One region of the Rathayibacter sp. YIM 133350 genome, then DNA from elsewhere that is predicted to be linked to it. Evidence: predicted binding sites of a transcription regulator. Region 1 holds the regulator's gene; the other holds the start of a gene.

Region 1 (6,561 bases):
TGTGCAGCCGCGCCTCGGCCGGCTGGTTGTCAGTGCTCGCCAAGGGTGCCCTCCTCGAGGCCGCCGGCCAGCAGGTGGGCGTGCACGTGGAACACGGTCTGGCCGGCATCCTCGCCCGTGTTGAAGATGAGGCGGAACTGGCCGTTCCCGCGCTGCTCGGCGATGGAGCGGGCGGTGTCGACGATCTCGGCCAGGAGTTGCGGGTCGGCCGCGGCCAGTTCGACGACGTTGCTGTACTGCTCGGTCTTGGGCGCGATCACGACATGAACGGGCGCCTGCGGGGCGATGTCGTCGAAGGCGATCACGCGATCGGTCTCCGCAACGACGGTCGCGGGGATTTCCCGCGCGATGATGCGGGTGAAGACGCTGGGCTCTGCCATCCCTCCATCTTAATGCGAGCCCGCGACGCTTCGGCCGGTCGAGCGATCATCCGTCGGCGCAGGCTCGAACCCGCAGATTTTGCGGGTGCGAGCGGCCCTCCACCCACAAAAGGTGCGGGTTCGATGCCAGGAGACCCGCACAAAGTGCGGGCTCGGTGTGTGAGGGGCCGGCGCGAGCGCCGGATGCGCATCCCGCTCCACCACCTCGTCGAACCCGCAGATTTTGCGGGTGGGAGCGGCCCTCCACCCACAGAAAGTGCGGGGTCGATGCGAGGGGACCCGCACAAAGTGCGGGCTCGTGCCGGCTCACCAGCGGCCGAGGATGCCGTTCAGCACCGCGATCGCGGCGGGGCCTGCCGTCGAGGTGCGCAGCACCGACGTGCCCAGGCGCAGCAGCGACGCGCCCGCATCCCTCAGTGCGTCCAGTTCCTCGGGGGCGATGCCGCCCTCCGGGCCCACCACGAGAACGATGTCACGTTCGTCGTCATCGCTCGAGAGCTCGGTGAGGGCCTCGGATGCGGTCGGCTCGAGCACGAGCACCCGGGCCGTCGCCGCGAGCCGGGCGAGATCCTTCGTCGTCGCGAGGTCGCCCACCGAGGGAAGCCACGGCCGGATGGACTGCTTGGCCGCCTCGCGGGAGATGAGCGCCCAGCGTTCGCGGCCCTTCTGCACCTTCGGTCCCTCCCAACGGGAGACCGACCGCCGGGCCGCCCAGGGGATGACCGCATCGACGCCCAGCTCGGTGGCCGCCTGCACGGCGAGTTCGTCGCGATCGCCCTTGGCCAGAGCCTGGGCGAGCACGACTCGTGGCCGCGGAGCCTCCACCGTCTCGACGACGCGCGGGGCAATCGTGAGCTCGCCGGGCGCGGCCGCGGTGACCTCCCCGGTCACCACGAGCCCACGGCCGTTGCCGATGGAAATCGTCTCGCCGACCCGCGTACGACCGACGGTCACCGCATGACGGGCCTCGGCGCCGAGGATGCTGACCGCGGCCCCGACGTCGTCGACCTCGAGGTCCTCGCGAAGGTAGAGGGAGCTCATAGGGGCGAACCTAGCCGAGGAAGCGATCGCGCAGCTTGGCGAACAGTCCCTGCTGGAAGTGCGAGAGCTCGGGCTTGCCGGCCTTGTGGCTCTTGGCGAACTGCTGGATGAGCTCGCGCTCACGACCGTTCAGCTTCATCGGCGTGACCACCTGCACGCCGATCTTCAGGTCGCCGCGGCCCGACCCGCGCAGCTTGGTCACGCCGCGATCGCGCACGGTGATGATCTCGGAGCTCTGGGTTCCGGGGCGCAGCTCGATCTCGACGTCGCCGTCGAGCGCGTGCACGGTCGCGGTGGTGCCGAGGATCGCATCCGTCATCGGCACCTCGAGCGTGCAGAGCAGGTCGTCGCCGTTTCGGCTGAAGACGTCGTGGTGGCGCACCTTGATCTCGAGGTAGAGGTCGCCGTTGGGTCCGCCAGCAGGACCGGCCTCGCCGCTGCCCGGCATCTGCAGCCGAACGCCGGTGTCGACGCCGGCGGGGATGTCGACCGGCACGGTTCGACGTGCCCGCACGCGACCCTGGCCCTGGCAGGTGACGCACGGCGTCGCGATGACCGTGCCGTACCCGCGGCAGGTGCCGCAGGGGCTCGAGGTCATGACGTTGCCGAGCAGCGAGCGCACCGAGCGCTGGATGGAGCCGGTGCCGTGGCAGATGTCGCACGTGACCGGCGCGGTCCCCGGCGCACAGCACGAGCCGTGGCAGGTCTCGCACAGCACCGCGGTGTCGACCTCGATGTCGCGGTGCGTTCCGAAGATGATCTCGTCGAGGTCGACCTCCACGCGCAGCAGGGCGTCCTGACCGCGCTCACGGCGGGAGCGCGGTCCCCGCCGACCCGAGCCGTCTCCGCCCCCGAAGAAGGTCTCGAAGATGTCGCCGAAGCCGCCGAAGTCGGCCCCGCCTGCGCCGCCGAACGGCGAGTCCTGGCCGCCGAGGTCGTACTGCTGGCGCTGGCGGGGATCGCTCAGCACGTCGTAGGCGTGGGTGACGAGCTTGAAGCGCTCGCTCGCCTCCGCTCCCGGGTTCACGTCGGGGTGCAGCTCGCGCGCCAGCTTGCGGTACGCCTTCTTGATCTCGTCGATCGATGCGTCTCGCGACACGCCGAGGACTTCGTAGTGGTCAGCCACGCGGCTTCCTTTCCGCCCTCACCGGATGTGCGCGTGAGGGGTCTTCCGTGGTCTCGTCAACTCTCCGTGAGCAGTTTCGAGAGGTAGCGGGCGACGGCGCGAACCGCCGCCATGTTGTTCGAATAGTCCATGCGGGTCGGACCGAGCAGGCCGAGCCGACCGATGTCGCCCCGCGCGGCGGAGTAGCCGCTCGTGAGCACGGAGGTCTCCCCCAGCCCGAAGGCGGCGTTCTCGCGCCCGATGCTCACCGAGACGCCGTGCTGCTCCGAGGCCATCTCGCCGAACAGCCTCAGCAGCACCACCTGCTCTTCGATGGCCTCGAGCACCGGGAAGATGCTTCCGGTGAAGTCGCTCTCGGTGCGCACGAGGTTGGCGGCGCCGGCCATCACGAGCCGGTCCTGCCGGTGGGCGAGCACCTGCTCGGCGAGCGTGGCGGTGACGGCGTCGGCCAGGGGGCGCTCCGGCAGGGGCACCTCGTCGCGGATGCCGGCGAGCCGCTCGGCGGCATCCGTCATCGAGAGCGAGACGAGGGACTCGTTCAGCCGGGTGCGCAACGAGGTGAGCGCGGCCTCGTCGACCCAGCCGTCGAGGTCGACCAGTCGCTGCTCGACCCGGCCGTTGTCGGTGATGAGCACCGAGAGCAGGCGGGTCTCGCTCAGGCGTACGAGTTCGATGTGACGGATGCGCGCCGACCCGAGGCTGGGATACTGGACGAGAGCGACCTGGTGGGTGAGTTGCGAGAGCAGCCGCACCGATCGGGCCAGCACGTCGTCGAGGTCGCCCGAGGAACCGAGGAACGTCTCGATGGCGTGACGCTGGGCCGGCGTCAACGGGCGCACGTCGGCGAGCCCGTCGACGAAGAGGCGGTACCCCTTGTCGGTCGGAATGCGCCCCGACGAGGTGTGCGGAGCCGTGATGAGCTCCTCCTCCTCGAGCTGCGCCATGTCGTTGCGGATGGTCGCGGCCGAGACGCCGAACGCGTGCCGCTCGACGATCGCCTTGGAACCGACGGGCTCGCGCGAGGCGACGTAGTCGTGCACGATCGCGCGCAACACGGACAGACTGCGTTCCGACACCATGGCCGCACCCTCCCGCCGTTAGCACTCGCTGTTTCCGAGTGCCAATTCTAACGCCACTCGCTGCCCGGAAATGATTGCCCGCCGGTGATTCGACGCGCTACCGTGATCTCACCTGCGTCGGCGACGACGCCCGTGCGCGCCGCAGCAGACGGCTCATTCTCAACGAAAGGGGCCCGCCGTGAGCGACCCGAACACCCCCCTGCCGCCTGACCCGGCCGCCGGCGGCGGCCAGCCCGCGTCCCCGCCGCCGCCCCCGGCAGCGCCAGCCGCGCCCGTTCCCCCGGCTGCACCGGCCGCGGGTGGCTACGGCGGTCAGCCGCAAGCACCGCAGCCGCACGCTCCGCAGCCGCCGGCCTATGGCACGACGCCGACCGCCACCCCGCCCGCCGATCTCACTCCGAGCGAGGACAAGCAGTGGGCGGCATGGGCGCACTTCGGCGGCGCCATCTCCATCCTGGCGTTCTTCGTGGGCTGGTTCGCCCTGCTCGCGATCGTGCCCGCACTCGTGATCTACCTCGTCTACGGAAAGCGCGGCGCGCACACCCGCCAGGAGTCCAAGGAGGCGCTGAACTTCCAGATCACCATGGTGGGAGCCATCATCATCTGGGCCATCCTCTCCGCCATCCTGTTTGCCGCGCTCTTCTGGACGCTTCCCGTCGGCGCCTGGTTCGTCGTCTCGTTCCTCTTCGCCCTCGTCGGCTGGGCACTCGTGATCATCGACGTGGTCTTCTCGATCATCGCCGGCGTGCGTGTGAACGCGGGTGGCAGCTACCGCTATCCGTTCGCCGTTCGCCTGGTCAAGTGATCCGGCGTCACACGCCGCGTCACACACCATCGCCGAAGACAGCCGGACAGTAGGGTGGCACTGCACTGCACCATCTCCGTCCCGTCCGGCACGTTTGACAAGGAGTAACAATGTCTGGCGCAACACCTCCTCCCCCTCCGCCCGGAGACCCGTATCAGCGGGCCACGCCGCTGAGCCCCGCGGATGAGAAGCTCTGGGCGACGCTGATCCACATCGGCGGCATCCTGTTCGGGTTCCTGCCCGCCCTCATCGGCTACCTCGTGCTGAGGGATCGCGGGCCCTTCATCCGCCTGCACACCGCGACGGCGCTGAACTTCCAGATCACGCTCGTCATCGCCTACGTGGTCGGCTGGGTCCTCTCGCTGGTCGTCGTCGGGCTGTTCATCCTGCTCGCCGCGTGGGTGCTCTCGATCGTGCTCGGCATCATCGCCGCGATGAAGGCGAACCAGGGCCAGCCCTACACCTACCCGCTCGCGATCAAGTTCGTCAGCTAGCCCTCGGGCAGCAGACGCCGCACCACGGCATCCGCCAGCAGCCGCCCTGTCAGGGTCAGTCGCACTGATCCAGACAGGGCGGCTTTCGCGTCGATGAGCCCGTCGGCGAGAAGTCCGGCGACGCCCTCGCGGGCGGTTGCCTCCAGCGAGTCGATCGCGATCCCCTCGCGGATGCGCACCGAGAGCAGCACCCGTTCGGTCTCCCGCGTCGCCGGGTCGAGGGTCTCCCTGCCCGCCCCGGGCGATACGCCGGCGAGCACCCGGTCGGCGTACGCCGCGGGATGCTTCACGTTCCACCAGCGCACTCCGCCGACGTGGCTGTGCGCTCCGGGGCCGACGCCCCACCAGTCCCCGCCACGCCAGTACGCGAGGTTGTGCCGGGAGCGGTGCTCGTCCGAGCGGGCGAAGTTGCTCACCTCGTACCAGTCGTAGCCAGCGTCGGCGAGCAGAGCATCCGCCAGCTCGTACATGTCGGCCTGCAGGTCCTCATCGGGCTGCACGAGCTCGCCACGCCGGATCTGGCGCGCGAGCTTCGTGCCGTCCTCGACGATGAGCGAGTAGGCGCTGAGGTGGTCGGGCTGCTGTGCGAGCGCATGCTCGAGGCTGCGTTCCCAATCCCCGAGACTCTCGCCGGGAGTGCCGTAGATGAGGTCGAGGCTCACGTCGAGACCGGCATCGCGGGCCCACTCCACCACGAGCGGGATGCGCTCGGGGTCGTGGGTGCGCTCGAGCGCAGCCAGCACGTGCGACACAGCCGACTGCATGCCGAAGGAGACCCGCGTGAATCCTGCGCCGGCGAGGGTGCGCAGGTAGGCGGCGTCGACGGAGTCGGGGTTGGCCTCGGTCGTGATCTCGGCCCCGTCGGCGAGCCCGAGGTGCTCGCCGACGGCGTCGAGCATGCGCACGAGGTCGGCGGCGGGAAGCAGGGTGGGCGTTCCGCCTCCGAAGAACACCGTGGACGCCGGGCGGGCAGGAAGACCGGAGGCGTCGAGGATGCGCCGCGCCTGGCCCACCTCGAGGGCGGCCTGCTCCGCGTAGTCCGCCTGGCGCACTCCGCGCAGCTCGGTGCCCGTGTAGGTGTTGAAGTCGCAGTAGCCGCACCGCACCCGGCAGAAGGGCACGTGCAGGTAGACCCCGAAGCTGCGCTCGCCCGCGCCGTCGATCGACGAGGCGGGCAGCGATCCGTCAGCCGGTGCGGGATCAGCGAGGGGAAGGGCGCTGGGCATCGGAAAGCTACGCCGAGGCGGCGGCGACGGGATGCAGGGCGCGCAGGTAGCGCCGGGTGTAGCGCTTCTGCACCGCGCGCAGCACGGGCGAGGCCAGCCGATAGAGCCACGTGCTGCCGCGCGAGAAGGAACGGATGAGCAGCCAGACCGAGTCATCCTCCCGGTGCTCCAGGATCCACGACTCCTCGCCGCTCTCCGGATGCCCGGGCATGGTGCCGTAGGCGAAGCCGGCCCGGTCGGGCTCATCGATCACGTAGATGACCCGCACGGGCGCCTCGACGCTCAGCCGCCAGAGGCGCAGCTTGAGCACGGCGGTCATTCCGGGCGTGATGTAGGGCGAGCCGTCGGGTCCGAAGCGCTCCTCGGCGTGCTGCTGCGGCTGCTCGGGAAGGGGCGTGCCGTCGGGATTG
Region 2 (6,561 bases), on a different contig from region 1:
AGCGCGAGGCCTTGGCCTTCGCAAATACGCTCATGTTGCTCCTTGGGCGTGTGGAATGTGACCGGCAGTCGACATGACTGCCGTGGTGTCACAGTATTGGGCACTGCTAGGCGAAACAAGCCAAACAGGTCACAGTGTTGCAACACGGCCCGAATTGTTACATTGCCGCAAAGAACCGGGTGCTTTTCGACGAATTCCGTAGTGAGAGCGTTCTTCGACGAAACAATTCGCCATCACGGCGTCGCTGCGACACCCCGGTAGCTGATGTCGGATCCATCGGAGAGGGCATCGGCGCACTGCCCCCAACCGGAGCACTCGAAGCCGTCGTGAGACAGGTCCGGCAGCGCCGCGGCGACCGCCGCTCCGCTGTCGTTGTGAGCGGAGATCGCCGCCAGGGCGAGCCTCAGGAGAACGTCATATCCCTCCGGCCCTCCCGACAGGGCTTCCAGGCCGGGATCGGCGCTCTTCAGCCGGGCGGCGAACGTGTCGTCGACCGGAGCGAGGGCACCGGGGTCGCCGAGTGCCGGCAGGGGCACGATGCTCGTCCCGGCGGCGCCGAGCGCATCGCGAAGGCCGGCGTCGGCATCCGCCGCCCCACCCCAGAGCACCACGTCGACGCCGTGGGCGAGCAGGTCGGCGGCGAGTGCTGCGCCGTCGCCACCGATCACCCGATGGATGAGCACGAGATCGGCTCCCGCCACCCCGCCCTGCTCGTCGACCTCGCGAGCGGCCAGCTCCGTACCGGCGACGACTGCCGCCGAGACCGCTGCCGCATCGCCGCCGTCGAGCACCGTCGCCACCCGCAGGATGCCGTCACCGGGATGAGCAGTGACCGCGATCGGGCCTGCGGTGACCGAAGGAACGGGGCGGGAGGCCTTGTCTGTGTTCGTGCACCCGCACAGCGTGAGCAGCAGGGCTCCCGCGAGCGCAATGAGGGCCGTGGCGCGGGCGGGCATCGGCTGCTCCTTCGAAAGGGTCGGCGCCACCCTACTGAGGAATCAGGCCGTGACGACGGATGCGCGCCGCGAGGTGCGCGCCGTTCTCACCAGGTCGACGGCGAGCACCAGAAGGGCGACCCACACGAGCGCGAAGCCGAACCAGCGTTCCGGCGGCATCGCCTCGTGCAGCACGGCGACACCCACGATGAACTGGATGAACGGGGCGAAGTACTGGATGAAGCCCATGTACACCAGCGGAAGGCGCCGGGAGGCAGCCGCGAAGAAGAGAAGGGGAACAGCGGTGATCGCGCCGGCCGCGATGAGCAGCACCGTGTTCCACGTGCCCACGCTGCCGAAGGTGATGCCGCCGCCGATCACCTGCACGAGCACGAGCACGAGCACCGCGACGGGCGCAAGCCACAGGGTCTCGAGGGTGAGCCCCGAGACGGCGTCGACCTGATGGCCGACGTTCTTCTTGATCAGCCCGTAGAACCCGAACGAGAACGCGAGGGCGAGTGCGATCCACGGCAGCGAACCGTAGCCGACGGCGAGCACGATCACAGCGGCGATGCTGATGCCCACGGCGATCCACTGCAGCGGACGCAGTCGCTCGCGAAGCACGATGACGCCGAGGAAGACCGTGACGATGGGGTTGATGAAGTAGCCCAGGGCCGCCTCGACCACCTGACCGCTCACGGTGGCGAACACGTAGGTCTGCCAGTTGATGAAGATGAGCACGCCGGCCAGGCCCATCGTGAGACTCACCCGGGGCTGGCGCAGCAGCCGCGTGAAGGCGCCCCAACCGCGCGTGACGGTGAGCAGGATGGCGCAGAAGACGAGGGAGAAGAGGATGCGCCACGCGACGATCTCGAACGGGCCCGTCGGCGCCAGCGCGATGAAGTAGATGGGAAGGAAGCCCCAGAGCACGTATGCCGAGACGGCGAAGACGAGTCCGGTGTTCTGCGAGCCGATCGCCGGTGATGGGGTCTTCGGCGTCTCGGTTCTCGTGCCTGCCACTCGCAGCAGTCTACGCGGCGGCCACGGGCGTGGATGGGACGGGGCCTGCCACGACCGCGCGAATTCCTGCCGCACGCAGAAGGGCCCGGATGCATCGCATCCGGGCCCTTCTCGAAGCGGGTGAGCTAGCGCACGACCACCGCGAGCACGTCGCGGGCCGACAGCACGAGGAACTCCTCGCCGCCGAACTTGACCTCGGTTCCGCCGTACTTGGAGTAGAGCACCTTGTCGCCGACGTTGACGTCGAGCGGAACGCGGTTGCCGTTGTCATCGATGCGGCCGGGACCGACAGCCACGACCTCGCCCTCCTGGGGCTTCTCCTTGGCGGTGTCGGGGATGACCAGGCCGGAAGCAGTGGTCTGCTCTGCCTCGACCTGCTTGATGACGATGCGATCCTCGAGCGGCTTGATGGAGACCGACACGGTTGACCTCTTTCTTGTACTAAGACTGGGTTAGCAGACTCGATGTGAGAGTGCTAAGTCGAGTGTATTGGCTGACTGGCACTCATGCAACGCGAGTGCCAACAGCCGGGCCGTGTACCGTCGAGAGCATGGAACGCTCGGAGTTGGTGCTGCTGCTCTCACCAGAGGGCCTGCGCCTGCTCGACGAGATCCCGCCCGTCACGAACTCGACCGACATCGTGCGCGTCGTCGCCGCGCTGAGGGCGGCGGGCCACGATCCCGGCCTTGTCGCGGCCGCCCTGACGCAGGCGCGGTTGCGCACCAAGGCGGAAGGGAAGTTCGGCGAATTCGCCGCCCGCATGCTCTTCACCGAGGCGGGGCTGGAACAGGCCACGCGGCTCTCTGTTGCCGCCCTGCACGCCGGCCGGTTCGCCGCCGCGGGAGTGCGCTGGGTCGCCGACCTCGGCTGCGGCATCGGGGGCGACGCCCTCGCGTTCGCCGCCCTCGACCTCGACGTTCTCGCCGCGGATGCCGATGAACTGACCGCGGCCATTGCGAGCTACAACCTCGCCCCCTTCGCCAACGCCGAGGTGCTGCACGCCCGTGCGGAAGATGTCGACCTCTCCGGGGTCGGCGGCGTCTACCTCGATCCGGCACGGCGAACGGCAGGGCACCACGACACGCACCGGCTCACGCGGCCGGAGGACTACTCCCCCTCCCTCTCGTTCGCCTTCGGCCTCGCTGAGCGGCTGCCGGTCGGCGTCAAGCTCGGCCCCGGCCTGGACCGCGACCTCATCCCCGCCGACGCCGAGGCCCAGTGGGTCTCGGTCAACGGCGCCCTCGTCGAGATGACGCTGTGGTTCGGCGCGCTGGCCCGCGACGGCATCCGTCGCTCGGCGTTGCTCACCGGCACAGGCGGCACGCACGAGCTGGCCGCCGCCGCGGACTCCGTCGACGCCGAGGCGGGGCCGCTCGGCGAGTACGTCTACGAACCCGACGGTGCCGTCATCCGAGCGCGCCTCATCGGCGATCTCGCACGCAGCCTCGACGCCCGGATGCTGAGCGAGGGCATCGCCTACCTCACCTCGGACAGCGCGCGGCCAACGCCCTTCGCGACCGCGTTCCGCGTGCTCGAGACGCTTCCTGCCGACGAGAAGAAGCTCAAGGCGGCACTGCGCGAGCGCGGCATCGGCACCCTCGAGATCAAGAAGCGCGGCGTCGACGTCGACCCTGCGGCGCTGCGCAAGCGGCTCGCGCTGAAGGGTTCGGCGAGCGCGACCATCGTGATGACTCGGGTCGCCGGGCGCCACGCCACTCTTCTCGTCGAGCGGGTCTAGCGAGCCGTTTCAGAGGGCGCGCGCCGCCATCTGCTGCGCGAACCCGAGCACTACGAGCACCCAGACGGCCGCGAGCACCAGTCCGACGAAGCCCGAGACGATGCCCACGAGCCTCTCGGCCCGGCTGGGCGGGTCGACGCTCCTCGAGATGAATCCGAGCACGATCGCCAGGAGCGATGCGACGGCTCCCCACGGAGCGAACAGGCACACGATGAGGCCGAGCACCCCGAGCCAGGCCGAGGTTCCGGTGGGGCCGCGTCGCTGCGGCGGGAGCACGATGGCTCCGGGTGGCGGCGCCGGAAGGCTCGCCCCGGTGGAGTACCCGGGTACCCGAGGCTCGGAACCGGTCTCGCTCATGCGTCATGCATAGCACAGGGCGCACGGCGCCCGGCCGTCCGCCCTGTGCTGAGGAGAGAACTCAGTAGGTGTTGTAGTTGCTCGTGCTCGCGGCGACGAGCACGAAGATCCAGAAGATGCCGAAGATGAGGGCGATCAGCAGGCCGACGAAGCCGAGGATGATGCCCGTCAGCCACATGCCCTTCGCGGCCGGCTCCCTCTTGCGTCCGAGGAAGCCGAGGATGATCGCCGCGACGGCGGGAACGAAGCCGATGCCGAATAGCCAGGCGCCCAGGAATCCGAGGATGCCTGCGATCAACGAGATGATGCTCAGTACGGGAGTCTTGCCGGGCTGCTGCGGCCCGCCGTAACCCTGGCCATACGCCGGGGTGGCGTAGCCGGGCTGTGCCGGGGCGCCGTAGCCGGGCTGCGGAGCTCCGTACGCGGGCGGCGGTCCGGGAGGGGCGCCGTAGCCGGGAGCCGGTGCGCCATACGCCGGCGGAGCGGGCGGTTCAGGTGCGCGGGGAGGCTCGGGCGCTGCAGGCGGGTCGACCGAGGGCGCCGGCTCGTCGGGGATGCTGCCGCCCGGGCGGTCGCCGAAGTCCGGTTCGCCCGGTGTGGGACTGGTCGGATTGCTCATGTGTTTCGTCTCCTTCGAGGCGTTGGGTGAGTGAACCCCCTGTCGGCGTTCTCCCAGCTTCAGACTACTCTCGGGGGTGCAGGCGGGGGAAGAACCCCGCCGCTGCCCGAAAGTGCCTCAATCGACCTGGATGTCCGTGACCGGCAGCGTCGAGTCGGCTCCGAACTCGAGCGAGGAGGCAGCACGCCCGGCCATGATGAGCTGCGCGCCGAGAGCGGCGATCATGGCGCCGTTGTCTGTGCACAGCGAGAGCGGCGGGATGCGCAGCTCGATTCCCGCGGCATCCGCCCTTTGCCCGGCGAGCTCTCGCACCCGGGCGTTGGCCACGACGCCGCCGCCGAGAAGCAGGCGCGGCACCCCGTAGTCCACGCAGGCGGCGATCGCCTTGCCGAGCAGCACGTCGGCCACGGCCTCGCGGAACGAGGCGGCGACGTCGGCGACGGGCACCGGCTCGCCGGCATCGGTGCGCCGCTCGACCCAGCGCGCGACCGCGGTCTTGAGGCCCGAGAAGCTGAAGTCGTAGCGGTGCGCCGCCATGTCCTTCGGCAGCGTGAGGCCTCGGGGGAAGCGGATGGCCTTGGGGTCGCCCTCCGCGGCGAGCCGGTCGATGTGCGGGCCGCCCGGGTAGGGCAGGCCCAGGATGCGGGCGACCTTGTCGAAGGCCTCCCCGGCCGCGTCATCGATCGTCTCGCCGAGCAGTTCGACGTCGCCCACGAGATCGCGCACGAGCAGCAGCGAGGTGTGGCCGCCCGAGACCAGCAGCGCGATCGTGGGGTACTCGATGTGCCCGGCCTCGCTGAGCACATCGGCGCCGACGTGACCGACGAGGTGGTTCACGGCGTAGAGGGGCTTGTCGAGCGCCAGGGCGAGCGCCTTGGCCGCACCGACCCCGACCATCAGCGCGCCGGCGAGGCCCGGCCCGCTCGTGACGGCTACGGCGTCGATGTCGTGCAGGTTCACGCCTGCTTCGGCGACCGCGGTCCGGATGGTCGGGATCATCGCCTCGAGGTGGGCACGGGCTGCGACTTCGGGCACCACTCCGCCGTAGCGCGCGTGCTCGTCCATCGACGAGGCGATGGTGTTGGCCAGCAGCGTGCGCCCGCGCACGATGCCGACGCCCGTCTCGTCGCACGAGGTCTCGATGCCGAGCACGAGCGGATTCTCCCGGTTCACAGCGCCTCCTGCCCCACGGCCAGACGCGCGCGAGCGGCTGGCACGGCGAGGCGCATCACGATCGCATCGACATCGTCGGGCTGGTAGTAATGCGGGCGGACCGCGATCTGGCTGAAGCCGAGGCTCTCGTACAGCGCTCGCGCCACGGGGTTGTCGGCGCGCACCTCGAGGAACACGTGCTCGGCTCCGCGACGGCGGGCCTCGTCGATGAGGGCGAGCATGAGCGCCCGGCCCAGGCCCTCTCCACGGGCCGAGGGATGGACCGCGATCGTCTGCACGTCGCCCTCGCCGGCCGCCTCGGGCGCAAGCAGGCCGGCGTAGCCCACGACCGCGGCGGGGACGTCGACGTCGACGACGACGACGACGAGGTAATACGTGTGGGGACTCTCCAGGTCGCTGAGCATGGCCTCGCGCGACCAGGCATCCGTCGTGAAGGTGCTCGTCTCGATGGCCATGATCGCGTCGAGGTCACTCGGGTGTGCGCGCCGCAGCTGCCGGCTCATGCGGTCACCCGCTTCGGTGCCGACGAGGGCGTCACGTCGGGAGAGCGCAGGTAGAGCGGCTCATCGGCGGCGAAGGGCCTCCCCGCGGCGAAGGCGATCTCGGCGACCATGCCGAGGGCGCCGGCCGAGACCTCCGCGGCGTCCAGACGGGGAACATCCGCGTGCGGAACGGTGTCGGGCCGGGCAAGTCCGGGCCCGTCGAGGCGCTCGGGCAGG

Evidence for each region. Region 1 encodes HrcA, which represses chaperone genes, less so after heat shock. Its sites were predicted from a motif close to TTNGCACTCGNNNNNNNCGAGTGCNAA; they were not measured.
Region 2: groES (co-chaperone GroES) is a predicted target of HrcA. The motif match lies at 2,453-2,479, and genes of this name have one in related genera.

Annotation. Positions count from the first base shown of each region.
Region 1 is NZ_JBBELO010000003.1:46,043-52,603, reverse strand. It holds gene WDJ51_RS00310 (HIT domain-containing protein) at 30-380, opposite strand; gene WDJ51_RS00305 (16S rRNA (uracil(1498)-N(3))-methyltransferase) at 687-1,421, opposite strand; gene dnaJ (molecular chaperone DnaJ) at 1,432-2,547, opposite strand; gene hrcA (heat-inducible transcriptional repressor HrcA) at 2,604-3,626, opposite strand; gene WDJ51_RS00290 (DUF4870 domain-containing protein) at 3,805-4,431, shown strand; gene WDJ51_RS00285 (DUF4870 domain-containing protein) at 4,542-4,925, shown strand; gene hemW (radical SAM family heme chaperone HemW) at 4,922-6,151, opposite strand; gene WDJ51_RS00275 (DUF1990 family protein) at 6,159-6,561, opposite strand, start outside.
Region 2 is NZ_JBBELO010000022.1:92,724-99,284, forward strand. It holds gene WDJ51_RS06600 (ABC transporter substrate-binding protein) at 1-34, opposite strand, end outside; gene WDJ51_RS06605 (hypothetical protein) at 234-956, opposite strand; gene rarD (EamA family transporter RarD) at 999-1,955, opposite strand; gene groES (co-chaperone GroES) at 2,081-2,377, opposite strand; gene WDJ51_RS06620 (class I SAM-dependent methyltransferase) at 2,506-3,693, shown strand; gene WDJ51_RS06625 (hypothetical protein) at 3,703-4,050, opposite strand; gene WDJ51_RS06630 (DUF4190 domain-containing protein) at 4,112-4,669, opposite strand; gene tsaD (tRNA (adenosine(37)-N6)-threonylcarbamoyltransferase complex transferase subunit TsaD) at 4,787-5,842, opposite strand; gene rimI (ribosomal protein S18-alanine N-acetyltransferase) at 5,839-6,345, opposite strand; gene tsaB (tRNA (adenosine(37)-N6)-threonylcarbamoyltransferase complex dimerization subunit type 1 TsaB) at 6,342-6,561, opposite strand, start outside.